Regions from separate parts of the Sinorhizobium sp. Y406 genome, predicted to be linked through region 2. Evidence: predicted binding sites of a transcription regulator. Region 2 holds the regulator's gene; each other region holds the start of a gene.

Region 1 (5,390 bases), 510 kb from region 2:
AAGATGTCGGCGGCAATCGCCGGATACTTGTTCAGCGTGTCGGCTATGTAGCCCTGCGAATAGGTGATGCCCGCCTGGCGCAAATAGCGCGCATAGCTGCGCAGCACCGTCACTTCCCGTGCGGTCAGGCCCGCCAAAAGGACCAGCCGATTGAAATTGTCGTCCTCAATCGTGCCGTCCCAGGCGGCGAGGAACGCCTCCTCCAGCGCCATGCCGGCCTTGGCGAGGTTGACCGTATGCCCGTCACGATGAAGGAGCTCCATGTCGTGCAGCACGACGTTGCACTGCTCCTGCGCATGGGCACGCACGCCGATATCGTAAGTCTGCTCGCTGATCACGCGGAAGCCGAGGTTTTCGAGCAGCGGCACGCGGCGGGAGAGCGAGACCGGGTGGTTTGCGTGGAAGATCTTCAGTTCCAGCGCGTCCGGCCTTTCGCCATGGCGGTGATAGAAGGAGATGCGGATCGGGTCGTCGCTCTTGCAGGCCGACATGTCGCCAAGGTCAGCATAGGCTTCGGCAGGCGTAAACGCGGCCTGATAGGCCTCGCCCGCGGAAAGCTCGATGCCTTCGTTGCGGGCGAGCAGGTTGAAGCGGTCGATCCAGCGCGTGACGATGGTGCGCACCGCATCCTCGAGCTTGGCCTGCGGGACGCGCGGCGTCTTGCCGCCCGAGCGGCCGATGATGAAGTGCACGCGCGCCAGCCCGCCTTCCGGGAAGGCCGGATAATAGGCGGAGACCCGGCCGTCATAGACGGCTTTCAGGTAATCGCCGATCTTCTCGCGGACGCTGGAATCATATTGCTCGCGCGGTACGTATATGATGACGGAGACGAAGCGGTCGAAATGGTCGATGCGCGGCAGAACGCGCACCCGCGGCCGGTCGCCGAGCTCGTTGATCTGTTCGCAGAAGGCGGCGAGAAGCCCGACATCGATTTGAAACAGATCGTCCCGCGGATAGGATTCCAACGTGTTTGCCAGGGTCTTGCCGGAATGGCTCTGCGGGTCGTAGCCGAAATGGTCGATGATCTTCTCGATCTTGTGTCTAAGCAGCGGAATCTCCGCCGCCTGGCGGGTGTAGGCGCTCGAGGTGAAGAGGCCGACGATGCGCAACTCGCCGACGACATTGCCGGACGTGTCGAAGCGCTTGACGCCAATGTAATCCATATAGGCGCGGCGATGCACGACCGACTTCACATTCGCTTTGGTGACGATCAGGAAGTCCGGACCCTCGAGGAAGGCGAGGATCTCCGGCGTCGTGAACACGGCGTCGTTGCCTTGCCTAAGGACGCGTACCTCGGGATTGGAGAGAATGCCGAGACCCCTGCCCTTGCCGCGTTCGACCGTCGCGTTCTCGCCCTTACCGGAATAGGTGTATTCGCGCATGCCGAGGAAGGTGAAGTTGTTGTCCCTTAGCCAGCGAAGGAACGCGAGCGCCTCGTCACGGTCGCTCTTTTTGCGCGAGGCGTGGTAATCCTCGAGCTCGCGCATGACCTGGTCGAGCAGCGCCGTCATGGCCGGCCAGTCGTGCACCGCCTGATGCACCTGCTCCAGGACGTCAGTGATGCGTTTGCTGAGCGAGCGCTCCTCGATCGGCGTCAGCTTGCCGAGGTGGATCTGAATATGGCTGACGCGGTGCGCCGGATCGCTTTCCTCGTCCGGATCGAAAAGTTTGACCGGCTTGCCCGGTTGCATGAGGAGGATCGGGTGGATGGCAAGGTGAATGTCGCGATGGGTGCTCGTTACCTCGCCCATGACCGAGTCATAGAGGAACGGCATGTTGCGCTCGGTGATGGCGATGATCGAAACCTCGGTCCCGCCTGGCGCCACTCCGGGCACCGTTTCCACCGAAACCTGCGGCTTGCCGCCGTCCCAGCGGGCCAGTTCCTTGCGGGCGTGCGCGGCGGTCAGAGCCAGCATATCCGGCGAATAAAGGTCGAGGTCGTCATTGCTCGCGCCTCCGAAGAGGATCTCCGGCGGCAGAGTGTCGACGCCGATCTTGCCCACCGCTGCCCGGGCGGCATCGATGTGCCGATCTCGCTTCGGATTGTATTTCACGCCCATGAAGTCGCTCCCCAAATATGATAGACGAACCTATCAGAACCATGGCCAATGGCGATCGTTTTATGACGGATTTGGGCAAAATCGAGCCTGTTCTTGGAGAATTTCACGTAGAATCGACCTAAATCCATTTAAACCAGGCGCGATTTTACAGAAATCTCTCCAAAAACGGCGCAAACGAACGAAAACACCGGACGGCGCCGAAACACGGACCCGGTCGCCCCTCGACATCCCGTTGACACCGCTTCGGCAGTCGGCGATCACAGCTTGCAGTGTCGAGCGGCTTTTCCGAGCGCAAAGATCGCTGCAGCACCTCGATATCCTACATGTCCTTTAATCGAGGTCGAGTTCGGGACATGAAGTGGAACAGAGCCCAAGGATCGCCTGATGTCTGAAATTCCTGCCGCGCCCGGCGCCGTCATCGTCATCTCCAGCCACGTGGTTCGCGGCACGGTCGGCAACCGCGCGGCGGTATTCGCGTTGGAGACGCTCGGGCATCTCGTCTGGGCGTTGCCGACGGTCATCCTGTCATGGCATCCCGGCCATGGCCGTGCGACGCGGGTGACGATCTCCGATGCGGAGTTCCGGTCGATCATCGACGATCTTATCGATGCGCCGTGGATCGGCGAAGTGCGCGCGGTGCTTTCCGGCTATCTCGGAACACCCGGCCAGGCCGAGGAAGTCGCGCGGCTGGTAACGGCGCTGAAGCACCGCAATCCCGAGCTTTTCTACGCCTGCGACCCGGTGATCGGCGATTCGAACGGACTCTATATCCCGGCCGAGAGTGCCTTCGCCATTCGTGACCGGCTGCTGCCGCTTGCTTCATTGGCAACGCCGAACCGTTTTGAACTTTCCTGGCTGGCGGGTGCGGAACTCGACACGAACGCGGCGATCCTCGAGGCGGCACTCGGCCTCGGGCCGCCGCGGGTGCTCGTCACATCGGCGGTCGCGATGATGAACGGCGGCACCGGCAACCTCTATCTGTCCGGTCGCCATGCCCTGCTCGCCGAGCATCGGCTGGTCGAGAATCCACCGAACGGCGCGGGTGACCTGCTGTCGGCCGTCTTTCTTGCGCGGCTCCTGCAGGGTCTTTCCGAGGAGCGCGCGCTGCAAATGGCGACCGCCAGCATATTCGAGGTCATCGCACGCACCGCCAAGCGCGGCGCCGACGAGTTGACGCTTGAACAGGACGCCTCAAGCCTCGCGACGCCGATGGCCATGGTGCAGATGCGCCGCCTCATGCATCCGGGCCAAATGCGACGGAAATAGGCGGGGGCGGGCACAAAAGAAATGTCTGATGAAGGCAATTTATCCTTTCGGGCACGCAAGGCTCGCTGTAACACTTCGACGCTCCATGCTACCCGAGTAGCCATAGAGCAGTGTTTGATGCAGTGGATGACACGGGGTAACTGATGGAGAAGCAGAGCTTTCCGGAAAATCTCCTGGCCGGCTACCGCAATTTCATGGGCGGCCGTTTCAGCGAACAGCAGCAACGCTACCGGACGCTCGCCGAGAGCGGGCAAAAGCCGACGACGATGGTGATCGCCTGCTGCGATTCGCGCGCCGCACCGGAGACGATCTTCGACAGCGGCCCGGGTGAGCTTTTCGTCGTTCGCAATGTCGCCAATATGATGCCGCCCTACGAGCCAGACGGGCATTATCACTCGACCTCCGCCGCTCTGGAATTCGCGGTCCAGTCGCTGCGCGTCAGCGATATCGTGGTCATGGGCCACGGCCGCTGCGGCGGCATCAAGGCGGCGCTCGATCCGGATGCGGAGCCGCTTTCTCCCGGCGATTTCATCGGCCGCTGGATGCACCTGCTGAAGCCTGCTGCGGAGCAGATACAGAGCTACGACTACATGACCCAGTCGGAACGCCAGCGGGCGCTCGAGCGCGTGTCGATCCGCAACTCGGTGGCCAATCTGAGGACCTTTCCTTGCGTTCAGGTGCTTGAGGCCAAGGGAAAGCTGCGGCTCCATGGCGCCTGGTTCGATATCTCGACCGGCGAGCTCTGGGTCATGGACGCGAAGACCGGCGATTTCGTCCGGCCCGGGACATGAGACGATACGCAGATTCAAAGAGTTACAGCGCCGCGCGTCTGAAAGACGCGCGGCGCTGTACTGCTGTAAGCGGCGGTAGCCCTTCGTCCAGACCCCCTCCCCACAGGTGGGTGGGGAGAGGATGACCGGCGTGTGATCGTTCCTCTTCAGTCGCCGTCGATCTCGGAGGCGATGATGGCGATTGCCTGCTGGTAGACGCTGGCGGCGTTCCAGCCCTGGATGGCGACGAAATTCGGCTCGCCGGGCCGGTAGCCGGCGCCCGGCTGCCAACCGTGGCCGCGCAGGAAATTCGCGGTCGAGGCCAGCGCATCCGCCTTTGAGTGGACCATGTCGATGTGTCCGTCGCCGTCGCCGTCGACGCCATATTTCAGGACGTTCAGCGGCAGGAACTGCGTCTGGCCGATTTCTCCATGGGCGGCCCCGCGGGCAGACGGGCTCAGATCACCGCGGCCGACAAGCTGGATGGCGGCGTAGAGCTGTTCGGTGAAATAGGCGGAGCGGCGGCAGTCATAGGCAAGGGTGGCGACGGCTGACAGCGTGTGTTCCTTGCCCAAAAACGAACCGAAGCCGGTCTCCATGCCCCATATGGCGATCAGCGGACCAGCCGGGACGCCATAGCGCCGCTCGATCGAGGCGAAGAGCTTGGCATGCTGCGCGCGCATCTTGCTGCCGCGCGAAATGATCACCTGGCCGCCCCGCTTCTGCATGAATTGGTCGAGCGAGAGCTTGAAGCTCTTCTGTCCGCGGTCGGCACGGATGGTTGCCCGGCTGTATGAAACGCTGCCGAGTGCCTGATCAAGCACGGACTGGCTGATGCCGTTGCCGGCGGCCTCGCGCTTGAATTCTTGCACCCAGGCCGAAAACCGGCCGCCGTCATTGCCGCATTGTGCCGCGAAAGCGGCCGTGGGAACGACCGCCACTGAGATGAGGGCCGCGAGCCCCGCCGCTGTGCGCTTCATCTTGTACATGAGATACCCCGTCATTGCCCGTCTGTTGTGTTCAAGAAAATGCTGATACCGGCTCGGTCAACCGCCGTCCGGCCGGCCGCCATGGTTTCACGTGAATCCATGGCCGGCGCAGTTCTTTGGCGTCGCGCGTCCCGTCAGACACTCAAAGGCCGCCATTGCCCCGCTGCGTTCCTTGCCCTCCAATCGAGGTCGATTTAAGGAAACATGCAGTGGAAAGGCGGAGCGAGAGGAGAGCCGCCGTTCTTTTCCCGCTCCGCCGCTTCGCGCGCGCCCGGACCGTGACGAACCGGCGGCCAACCGCTCGC
Region 2 (5,390 bases):
TGGCGGTCATATTGCTGTATTTCCTGTGATAGTTCCGTGGATCTTAGGGCATCGGCACCGCGGAGGCGCCTCGCCGCAGTTAGGCGGCAGCTGTGCCGCCCGCGGCCCTCACAGCCTCTGCGGCGCGCTCGAGCCGCGCGAGCCCTTCCCTCGCTTCAGCCGCGGTGACGATCAGCGGCGGCAGGAGGCGCAGCACGTTCTCGCCTGCCGGAACAACGAGCAGCTTTTCGGCCCGGATCGCTTTCAAAAGGTCGGGTGAGGGCACTTTCGCCTTGATGCCAAGCATCAGCCCGTCGCCGCGGAGCTCTTCGATAATATCGGGGAAACGGTCCTTGAGCGAAGCGAGCCCCTGGCGGAACACGAGCGCGACGTCACGCACATTGTCAAGGAACCCCTCGGCGAGGACGACGTCGAGGACCGCATTACCGACGGCCATTGCCAGTGGATTGCCGCCGTAGGTCGAGCCGTGCGTCCCGGCCACCATGCCTGCGGCGGCCGCCTCCGTCGCCAGGCACGCGCCGAGCGGAAAACCACCGCCAATGCCCTTGGCGACGGCCATGATGTCGGGCCGGATACCTGCCCACTCGTGGGCAAAGAGCCTGCCGGTGCGGCCCACGCCGCACTGTACTTCATCAAGGATCAGCAGCAGCCCGAATTCATCGCAGAGCGCGCGCAATTCCTGCAGGAACTCCTTCGGGGCCAGGCGCACCCCACCCTCACCCTGGATCGGTTCGATCAGGATAGCCGCGGTCTCGTCGTTGATCGCGCTCTTTACGGCGGCGATATCGCCGAACGGCACCTGATAGAAACCGGGCGCCTTGGGTCCGAAGCCTTCAATGTATTTCTGCTGCCCCCCGGCGGCGATCGTGGCGATGGTACGGCCGTGGAATGCGCCTTCGAAGGTGATGACGTGGAACCGCTCCGGATGGCCCTTGGCAAAGTGATAGCGGCGCGCCGTCTTGATCGCGCATTCCAGCGCCTCGGCGCCCGAATTGGTGAAAAACACCCGGTCGGCAAAGGTGACCGCCGTCAAGCGCCGCGCAAGGCTCTCCTGCCCGGGAACATCATAGAGATTGGAGACGTGCCAGAGTTTCTCCGCCTGCGCCTTCAGCGCATCGATCAGATGCGGATGGGCATGCCCGAGCGAGTTCACGGCGACGCCGGCGGCGAAGTCGAGATAGCGGGTACCGTCTTCCGCGATCAGCCAGACGCCCTCGCCCCGCTCGAAACGCAACGGCGCACGCAAATAGGTATCATAGAGCGGCGGCGTTGCGGCCATCCGGGCTTCTCCTTCCTCAGCATCGCAGGCGGACCGTTCGATATCCGGCCCGAAAAAATCAAAATGCCGCCTTTCGGCGGCCGGAGGCACTATTCCCATTTCGCAGCGCAATGTCAAGAAAACCAAGGGCTGCGGCCACCTTGCGAACTCGGATTCCGCGTCGCAAAAAAATCGCGTCGCGGGGCTTGCAAAAATGCAACTATGAGCCAGCAAGTTGGGGAAAACCGCGAAATCGATTCGGCGCGATTCCGGCGACTCTTGCCACAGAGTCACCCTGCCGGTAGGTTAAGATTTAATTACTAGACGCATGCGGCGGACCTAGTCACCAAAATAGTTATCGCGTTGTGACTCCAGGGGTTTTCTGGAGGACGGTGATGGATTCTGCCCATCCCAGCGCCGAGAACGGGGAGTGCAGATATGAACTGGACTGACGAGCGGGTGGAGAAACTGAAGAAGCTGTGGTCCGAGGGCCTGAGCGCCAGCCAGATCGCGGCTCAACTGGGCGGCGTCAGTCGCAATGCCGTCATCGGCAAGGTACACCGGTTGAGCCTGCCGGGCCGCGCAAAGGCGGGCGGGACCACGACCCCCGCGCGCCCCAAGCGAGCGACCTCGGCGCCGCGTGCACCGAATTACGCCGCTCGGGCCGTCACCCGCACCGTCGCCCGCCCTGCCGGTGCGACCGTCCTCAAGGAAGAGGTGGCGGTCGACCTAGTCGCCGAACAGGAATTCGCACCCGATGCCAACATCGTCCTGCCGATGTCGCGCCGCCTGGAGCTGACGCAGCTCACCGAACGGACTTGCAAGTGGCCGATCGGCGATCCGCTAAAGGAGGAGTTTCACTTCTGCGGCAACGACTCGCCGGAATCCTCGCCCTATTGCAACTATCATGCGCGGCTTGCCTACCAGCCTTCGGCGGAACGCCGGCGCATCCGCTGACGTTCGATCTCGATCGCGCAACAACGCAAAAGGGCCCATGGGCCCTTTTTTGTTGGAAACAGCATTGATTTTCGAACTTACCCCTCGAGCGAGTAGCCGGCGCCGCGCACCGTCCTGATCACGTCGGGCATGTTGGAGAGGTTCAGCGCCTTGCGCAGGCGGCCGACATGGACATCGACCGTGCGTTCGTCCACGTAGATGTCGTGGCCCCAGACACCGTCAAGCAGTTGCGAGCGGGAAAAGACGCGTCCCGGCGAAGACATCAGAAACTCCAGCAGCCGGAACTCCGTCGGCCCGAGCCGAACCTCACGGCTGCGGCGATGGACGCGATGCGTCTCGCGGTCGAGTTCGATGTCGCCGCAGCGGAGCACCGTCGACAGGACCTCCGGTTTGGCGCGCCTCAACATCGCCTTGACCCGCGCCATCAGTTCCGGAGTCGAAAACGGCTTGACGACATAGTCGTCGGCGCCGGTCGCGAGCCCTCGCACGCGCTCGCTTTCCTCGCCGCGCGCCGTCAGCATGATGATCGGCAACCGCTCCGTTTCCGGTCTTTGTCGAAGTCTGCGGCAAAGCTCGATGCCGGAAACGCCGGGCAACATCCAGTCGAGGATCAAGAGGTCGGGCAGACGTTCCTGCAGGCGGATTTCAGCCTCGTCGCCGCGAAGAATAGTATCGACCTCGAAGCCCTCGGCTTCGAGGTTGTAGCGCAGCAGCACGCTCAGCGCCTCCTCGTCTTCGACAACAGCTATCTTCGGCAACATCTAAGCTACAACTCCTTGCCTCGGTCCATCAGTTGGAAGGCGCCCCTCTCCCCTTTCGGTGTCAGTCCGTCACCGACCCCATCGTTGCTGTCGTATCATCCTTCGGCCGCTCGCCTTCCGGCTGGGCGCCTGTCGCCATGTAATAGATCGTCTCGGCGATGTTGGTCGCATGGTCGCCGATCCGCTCGATGTTTTTGGCGCAGAAAAGAAGATGCGTGCAGGGTGTTATGTTGCGCGGATCCTCCATCATGTAGGTGAGCAATTCGCGGAAGAGCGACGTGTAGATCGCGTCGATCTCCTCGTCGCGCTGGCGAATGCTGTTGGCCTTCTCCGGCGAGCGCGAGGCAAAGACGTCAAGCACTTCCTTGAGCTGGACCAAAGCGAGTTCGGCCAAATGCTCGAGGCCGCGCGCGAGCTTGCGCGGGATTCCAGAGCCGGCAACCGCAATCACGCGTTTCGCGGTGTTCTTGCCGAGGTCGCCGACGCGCTCCAGGTCGGCCGCTATACGGATCGATCCCATGATTTCGCGCAGGTCCGATGCCATGGGCTGGCGCTTGGCGATGGTGACGATCGCCTTCTCGCCGATCTGGCGTTCGGCCTCGTCGAGGAGGGCGTCGTCCGAGATGACTTTCTGGGCGAGCGCCAGGTCGGAATTGACCAGGGCCCGGACGGAGTCGGCCACCATTTGCTCGGCGAGCCCTCCCATCTCGGAGATGCGGCGCGTGAGATACTTCAACTCGTCGTCGAAGGCGGACATTATGTGTGGATGGGTCATCTTATATTCCTCGGGACGCGCTCGATTGATCGTCGGTGGAGTCGGGTTCGCTAGCCGAACCGGCCCATGATGTAGTCCTGCGTGCGCTGGTCGTCCGGATTGGTGAAGATCTTATCCGTATCGTCCACTTCGACCAGGTTGCCGAGGTGGAACATCGCCGTGCGCTGCGACACGCGGGCTGCCTGCTGCATCGAATGGGTTACGATAACGATGGTGAAGTTCTCGCGAAGCTCGTGGATCAGTTCCTCGACCTTGGCGGTCGCGATCGGGTCGAGCGCCGAGCAAGGCTCGTCCATGAGGATGACTTCCGGGCTGACGGCAACGGCCCGGGCGATGCAGAGGCGCTGCTGCTGGCCGCCGGAGAGGCCGGTGCCCGGCGCATCCAGGCGATCCTTCACTTCGTTCCAGAGGCCGGCCTTTTGAAGGGCGGATGCGACGATGTCGTCGAGTTCGGATTTTCTCGAAGCGAGGCCATGGATGCGCGGACCGTAGGCGACGTTTTCATAGATCGACTTCGGGAACGGGTTCGGCTTCTGGAACACCATGCCGACCTTGGCACGCAGTTGCACCGGATCCACCTTCGGATCGTAGATATCTTCCCCGTCGATTGCGATATGGCCTTCGACCCGGCAACTGCTGATCGTGTCATTCATACGATTGATACAGCGCAGGAACGTCGACTTGCCGCAACCGGACGGGCCGATGAAGGCGGTTACGGAGCGGGGATGGATCTCGATGGCGACATCCTTGATGGCGTGTTTGTCGCCATAATAGACCTGCACACCGCGGGCGGAAACTTTCGATTGGTTCATGGCGGCGGCCTTCATCGTCATCGTCGTTGTCGTAGCGGACATATTGTTCATCATTGCGCTCCTTTTCTACCAACGGCGCTCGAAGCGGCGGCGAAGAATGATTGCAATCAAATTCATTGCGACCAGGAATACCAGCAGCACGATGATTGCACCCGAAGCACGCTCCACGAAGGCGGGGTCACCGCGCTGTGTCCAGTTATAAACCTGAACCGGCAAGGCGGAAGCCGGGTCAAAAAAGCCTTCCGGCGGTCCAGCGGGATATTCGCGAACGAAGGCGACCATGCCGATCAGCAGCAGCGGTGCCGTTTCGCCGAGGGCCTGGGCGAGACCGATAATGGTACCGGTCAGGATTCCCGGCATGGCGAGCGGCAGCACGTGGTGGAATATCGACTGCATCTTCGATGCGCCGACGCCGAGTGCCGCGTCGCGGATCGAGGGCGGCACGGCCTTCAGCGCGGCGCGGGTGGCGATGATGATCGTCGGCAGGGTCATCAGGGTCAAGACGAGCCCGCCAACGATCGGAGCCGATTGAGGCAGCCCCACAAAGTTGATGAACACGGCCAGACCCAGGATACCGAATACGATCGAGGGGACGGCTGCGAGGTTCGCGATATTGACCTCGATGAGGTCGGTAAAGCGGTTCTGCGGTGCAAATTCCTCGAGATAAATCGAAGCGGCCACGCCGAGTGGCAGCGACAATACCAGCACGATCAGCATCATGTAAGCCGAGCCGAGAATGGCGACGCCCAGACCGGACGCTTCCGGACGGGTGTCGGACGAGTCAGGTGCCGTGAAGAAATCCCAGTTGAATTTTGTCGTCAGAATCC
Region 3 (5,390 bases), on a different replicon from region 2:
CGAATATCTGGCGAAGGCCCCCTCGCATCTGACGCCGATGATCGAAACGGCGGACCTGCCCAGGGGCGCGCTCTGGGAAAGCTGCGCCATCATGCAATATCTCTGCAACAAGCACAGTCTCGACCAGTTCTATCCGAAGGATCCGGAGAGGCGCGCGATGATCGACAGCGCCATGTTCTACCTGATCGGCACCTTCTATCCCTATCTCGCACGGGCCACCTATCCGGCTCTGCACTTCCCGCAATATCCGGGCGAGGTCGGCTATACCGATGCCGACCATGACACGAAGGAGCAGGCCCGCAAGGCCGCCGCGGATGCGCTTGCAGAACCGCTGGAGGTCTTCCATACCTTTTACATGGCCGGCAAGCCCTTTATCGGCGGCGACCAGCCGTCGATCGCCGACATCAGGCTGGCCGCGACGCTCGAATTCCTGGAGGCGATCGAGTACCCGCTGCCGGCTTGGGCGACGACCCATATGGAAGCGATGGAGAAGGCGCTCGGGACGGCCTATTCCGAACCGGCCGCCGACGTGCGCGGTTACATCGCCTATGTGAAGGCCCAGCGGGAAGAGGAACTCACGGGAACCGCCTGAACGCTCATGAAATCAGCAGAATGATTCCGGTTGCCCCGAGCGCCAGCGTCCAGAGGCGGTCGAAATTGATCCAGGCTGTCCGCAGGGCGGCAAGACCGACCCAGGCGAAAACGATGAGCGCGATCGCAGCGATCACGGTGAGCATCGCGCCCGTATGAACGCCGACTGCGGCAAGAGAGATGGGTAGCGAACTGCTCATCCCGGTGATCGCGGCATGATCCGTGAGGCAGAGGCTCATCACCGCCGGCACCAGCATCAGCCCGGCACCATGGCTCGTCGCCATCAGGAAGGACCAGAGCGCAAGTCCGGCCATGCCGGTGCGCATACCGACCGTCACGCGGTGGCGGTGCCCGTATATGCCGTAATAGCCGGCGAGGCCGAGAATGAGGATGGCGGCGGCAAGTTGCAGGTTCCGCAAGTCCAGGACGGCCCCGAATGCCGTGACGACGGCCAACACCATCGCAATGGAAACGGCATGACCGAGTGCTATCGGCACGAGGGACAACCAGACGATCCGCGCACTTTGCCGGTGAAGGCCGAGCGCCACGGCGAAGAGCCAGCCCATTGCCGGGTTTGCGCCGTGGAACGCCCCGAGGCCCGCCAGCGAAAGCCATGGCCAGATATTCGTCATTTGCTCCGGTGCGGCCGCACAGTCCCACACTCCTCAGAGTTCATCCTTCAAATCGAACTGTCGGAGGCCGGTTGCCCCTCCCCCTGCACGCGGCGAGAAGGAGTCTTTCGGCGGCGCGGTATATCCCTTCTCCCCGCCAGCGGGGAGAAGGTGGCTGCACGCGAGGGGCCGCCGCCTGCCTTCACACTACCCAGTTCCGTTCAAGGATAGCAGTAGGAATCCGAAGAGCAATCGCCGCCTTCCAATCGAACCTGATGGGGCCGATGACCCTTCGGCCAATCGACGAAGAATTTTTCGTCGACCGCAATGCCGCCACTGTCGCCGACGTCGAGCTTCACCATCCAGCCATCGATGCCTTCCGGATAGAATTGCGGGTCGATCGCGCCATAGAGCGAGTTGGTGAAATAGATGCGCTTGCCGTCGCGGCTGATTTCCACCATCTGCGGCCCGCCGTTGAGCGCGCCATTCGGGGCCTTCGGATGGCTCGCGCGCGCTACGATCCCGCCGATCCGCACACGGCCGGCCTCCTTCGGCGCGAAAGGATCGGAAACGTCGTACTGGATCATGTCGCCGGTGCCCCAGCAGGAGACATAGAGAAAACGATCGTCCATCGAGAGATCGATGTCGGTGACGAGCGGCGGGACGGCCTGAAACCCCTTGAGCACGGGCGGCAGGAGTTCCGGATCGGCGGGCTCCGCCGGAATCTCGATCACCTTCTTCACCGCCCATTGATTGCCCTCGCGATACCAGGTCCAGATCGAGGCGGAGAGGTCCTTCAGGCTGATGACGCAGCCGACGAAGCCATAGGCCTTGGTCGGATCGTGGGCTGGGCGCAGTTCGAAAACGAGTTGGTGCTCCTCGCCGAAATCGATCTCCTGCACGTGCTTGCGCCTGGTGAGATCCCAGAAATGCAGCCTCCGCCCATATTTCGAAGCGAGCAACACCTCGGGAACGAGGCCGTTCTCGAAAGTGTCTGGTGTTCCCCACTCGCTGGTGATCATCGTGTCGTGGCCGAGATGCCACCAGAAATCATAGGCGAGCTTCTGCGGCCCGCGATCCATCTCCCACTGCCCAAGCACGTCGAAACTGTCGTGGTCGAGCAGGAAGATGCCGCCGGGCGCGTTGCCGTCGCGGTCGGCGAGTGCATTGACATAAATGCCCTCCGGGCCGCAATGAATCGTGTGCAGTCGTGAATAATTTGCCTTTTCGGCAATCTCCGACGGCTCGATGACGCGGACGATCTCAGGCTTCCTGGGGTCCGGCTTGGTGTCGATGATGTGGAGCCGCGACGACCGCAATCCCGGTACGACCAGATAGCGGCGCTCCACATGCGGATGCGGCGCATTGGGACAAAGGCAGGACGAGCAGGCATTCCAGCCGAAATGGTGAAGCTCGTCCCCGACATTCGGCATCTCGACCTGCCCGACGATCTGTGAGTAGGTCGCCGACGCCGGATCGACATCGACGACCGCGATCGCGTCCGGCCGCTTCCGGTCCGGGTCGAAGGCGGCAACATAGGCAAGGGTCTCCTTGGGTGCCTTTGCAGCCATGCGCGGTGATGGATAAAAGGAAGGATCGGGTCGCCACGTCGCCATTTCTGTTCTCCCCCAAAAGAAAACAATGCGTGGATCCTGATGCAGGATTTAATAGATGCGGCAAAAACTCGTCGGAAATGCGGCGCCCGTGCCACAATCGGCCGCCGGCAAAGCGAGGATCAGTGATCTAGGTCTCGATCCTGAACTTCATCCGATCGGCGGCAAAGCGCGTGCGCGAGTATTCGATGGGCCGCCCCTCAAGGTCAGCATTGACCGAGAGCGCCTCGATGACGATTGCGCCGGCCGAAAGGTTGAGCAGCTTGAGCTCCTCCGCATCGGCGTGCCGGGCGACAATCTCCGTCGAGACGCGAACATAGTCGTCTAGCCCTTGTGCCGCGAAGGCCTTGGTGACGGAACCGAGGCGCGCGTATCGCTGCGCCATCTCGGGAAACCGGCCGGCCGGAAAATAGGCGATGGTCGCCGAGAGCGGCCGCCCGTCGCCGCTGCTGACCGACTGCAGTTCCACCACGAAGGCGCCCGGCGGAAGCGCAAGAGCGGCCGCGACTTCGCCGCTTGCCTGCACCTCCCTGTGAGCGAGCAGTTGTGAGCCGATTTCCTTTACCTGACCGCCGAGCCCTGCAGAAAAACGGGTCCGCCGGGAGATCGGATACGTCACCCGGCCCTTGCGCTCGATCAGCGTGCCGCGCCCCTGCACGGCGCGCACCAGCCCCTCTTCTGCAAGCGCTGCCAACGCACTGCGCACCGTGTGACGGTTGACGCCGAACTCGCGCGCCAGCGCCGTCTCCGGCGGCACCATTCCCGTCGCGTCGTAATCGCCATTGCTGATCGCAAGTCTTACGCGGTCGGCGATCTGCCGCCAGAGCGCAACCCCCGTCTGCCGCTCCACGGTCTTCCTTGCCACCATTTTCCTCCCCGATGTCACAGGCCTGTCACTTGCGAAGGCTAAGGAAAGGCATAAGATGTATATTTGTCTAGATCAATAGACATTTAAGGGTATGAACATGAACGCGACAGAAAAGCATGACGGACTTGCGGAACCGGCTGCCGAACGGCGCGAAGCCATGCGGCTTCTCGCTCGCGCCACGCGTGCCGAGCTCGCCGCCGCCTGGCAGGCTATCGCCGACAAGCCGGAAGTGGCGGCGGTGCGCGGCCCCGAAACGGGCCTCGTCATGGTGCGCGGCCGTATCGGCGGTGGCGGCGACCCGTTCAACCTCGGCGAGGCGACGGTGACCCGTGCGACGGTCCGGCTTTCGAGCGGCGAGATCGGTCATGGACAATTGCTCGGAACCGACAAGGAGCGCGCCCGCCTTGCGGCGATCTTCGACGCGATCTATCAGAACCCGGCCTCCAAACCCGCCGTCGAAGCACTGCACCGGCAGATCGCGGCGCGCCTTCTGGCAGAGGAACGCCGCAAGGCCGAGGAAACGGCTGCGACCCGCGTCGATTTCTTCACCATGGTCCGCGGAGAAGATTGATGGGCGCCCAGTCGCAAATCTATGCCGGCGCCTTTGCCGACCCGGTCTTTTCGGCACAATCGGTCTTTCGCATGCTGATGGACTGCTTCGCCCGGCCCGGCTCCATCGGACGCCTTTCGGCGCCCGCCGAACCGCCGTCTCCGCTCGGCCAGGTCAGCGGTGCGGTCGCGCTCACGCTTTGCGACCACGATACCCCCGTCTGGCTCTCTCCGGCGCTCTCCAGATCCGCGGTGCCGCAATGGATCGCCTTCCACACGGGCGCCGGGCTCACGGAAATCAAGGCCGAGGCCCGCTTCGCCTTCATCGACAAAGGCGGCCCCATTCCGGGCTTCGACCAGTACGCGCTCGGTTCGCAGGAATATCCCGATCGCTCGACGACCCTGGTGATCGAGGTCGAGGCCCTGACGGGCGGGCGCCGAATGACCGCGCGCGGACCGGGTATCAAGGGCGAGGCCGTCGTTGCGCCGAAAGGGCTGCCCAACGTCTTTCTCGATCTCTGGGCCACCAACCGGGCGATCTTCCCCCGCGGGGTCGATTTGGTGCTGACGACCGAAGAAGGCGTTCTCTGCCTGCCGCGCACGACCAGGCTGTCAACCGAGGAGTGAGAGCATGTATGTAGCCGTCAAGGGTGGGGAAGCCGCCATCGCCAATGCCCACCGCCTGCTCGCCGACCGCCGCCGCGGCGATCGCGCGCTGCCGGCGATCACCATCGAACAGGTCATCGAGCAGCTCGGCCTGGCCGTCGACCGCGTCATGGCGGAAGCTTCGCTCTACGACCGGTCGCTTGCCGCCCTCGCCGTGCGCCAGGCGCGCGGCGACATGATCGAGGCGATCTTCATCCTGCGCGCCTACCGCACCACCCTGCCCCGCTTCGCTTCTTCCCGGCCGATCGACACGGCGAAGATGAAGATCGAACGGCGCATCTCGGCAACCTACAAGGACCTGCCTGGTGGCCAGCTCCTCGGGCCGACCTTCGACTATACCCACCGCCTGCTCGACCCCTCGCTGATCGGCGACGAATCGGTCGCCGAACCGGCCCGCAAGGAGCCGGGCGAAGCGGTCATGCGCGTCTCCGATATTCTTGACGACGAGCGTCTGATCGAGGGTGACGGGGAAATGCCGGAGGGTCATGTCGC

The links. Region 2 encodes PhoB, which activates phosphate uptake and scavenging genes when phosphate is short. Its sites were predicted from a motif close to TGTCATNNANCTGTCAT; they were not measured.
Region 1: a site for PhoB is predicted at 2,112-2,128, ahead of AC4P1R_RS15280 (NAD-glutamate dehydrogenase). Genes of this name have one in related genera too.
Region 3: a site for PhoB is predicted at 3,696-3,712, ahead of phnF (phosphonate metabolism transcriptional regulator PhnF). Genes of this name have one in related genera too.

The regions. Positions count from the first base shown of each region.
Region 1 covers NZ_CM178974.1:3,233,449-3,238,838, reverse strand. Annotated here, with positions in the region: gene AC4P1R_RS15280 (NAD-glutamate dehydrogenase) at 1-2,060, opposite strand, end outside; gene pdxY (pyridoxal kinase PdxY) at 2,445-3,326, shown strand; gene AC4P1R_RS15270 (carbonic anhydrase) at 3,470-4,117, shown strand; gene AC4P1R_RS15265 (lytic murein transglycosylase) at 4,264-5,085, opposite strand.
Region 2 covers NZ_CM178974.1:122,151-127,540, reverse strand. Annotated here, with positions in the region: gene argF (ornithine carbamoyltransferase) at 1-10, opposite strand, end outside; gene AC4P1R_RS00595 (aspartate aminotransferase family protein) at 80-1,279, opposite strand; gene AC4P1R_RS00590 (GcrA family cell cycle regulator) at 1,697-2,215, shown strand; gene phoB (phosphate regulon transcriptional regulator PhoB) at 2,293-2,976, opposite strand; gene phoU (phosphate signaling complex protein PhoU) at 3,038-3,751, opposite strand; gene pstB (phosphate ABC transporter ATP-binding protein PstB) at 3,802-4,584, opposite strand; gene pstA (phosphate ABC transporter permease PstA) at 4,630-5,390, opposite strand, start outside.
Region 3 covers NZ_CM178975.1:954,201-959,590, forward strand. Annotated here, with positions in the region: gene AC4P1R_RS21350 (glutathione S-transferase family protein) at 1-592, shown strand, start outside; gene AC4P1R_RS21355 (hypothetical protein) at 597-1,223, opposite strand; gene AC4P1R_RS21360 (selenium-binding family protein) at 1,424-2,818, opposite strand; gene phnF (phosphonate metabolism transcriptional regulator PhnF) at 2,946-3,680, opposite strand; gene phnG (phosphonate C-P lyase system protein PhnG) at 3,781-4,254, shown strand; gene phnH (phosphonate C-P lyase system protein PhnH) at 4,254-4,859, shown strand; gene AC4P1R_RS21380 (carbon-phosphorus lyase complex subunit) at 4,864-5,390, shown strand, end outside.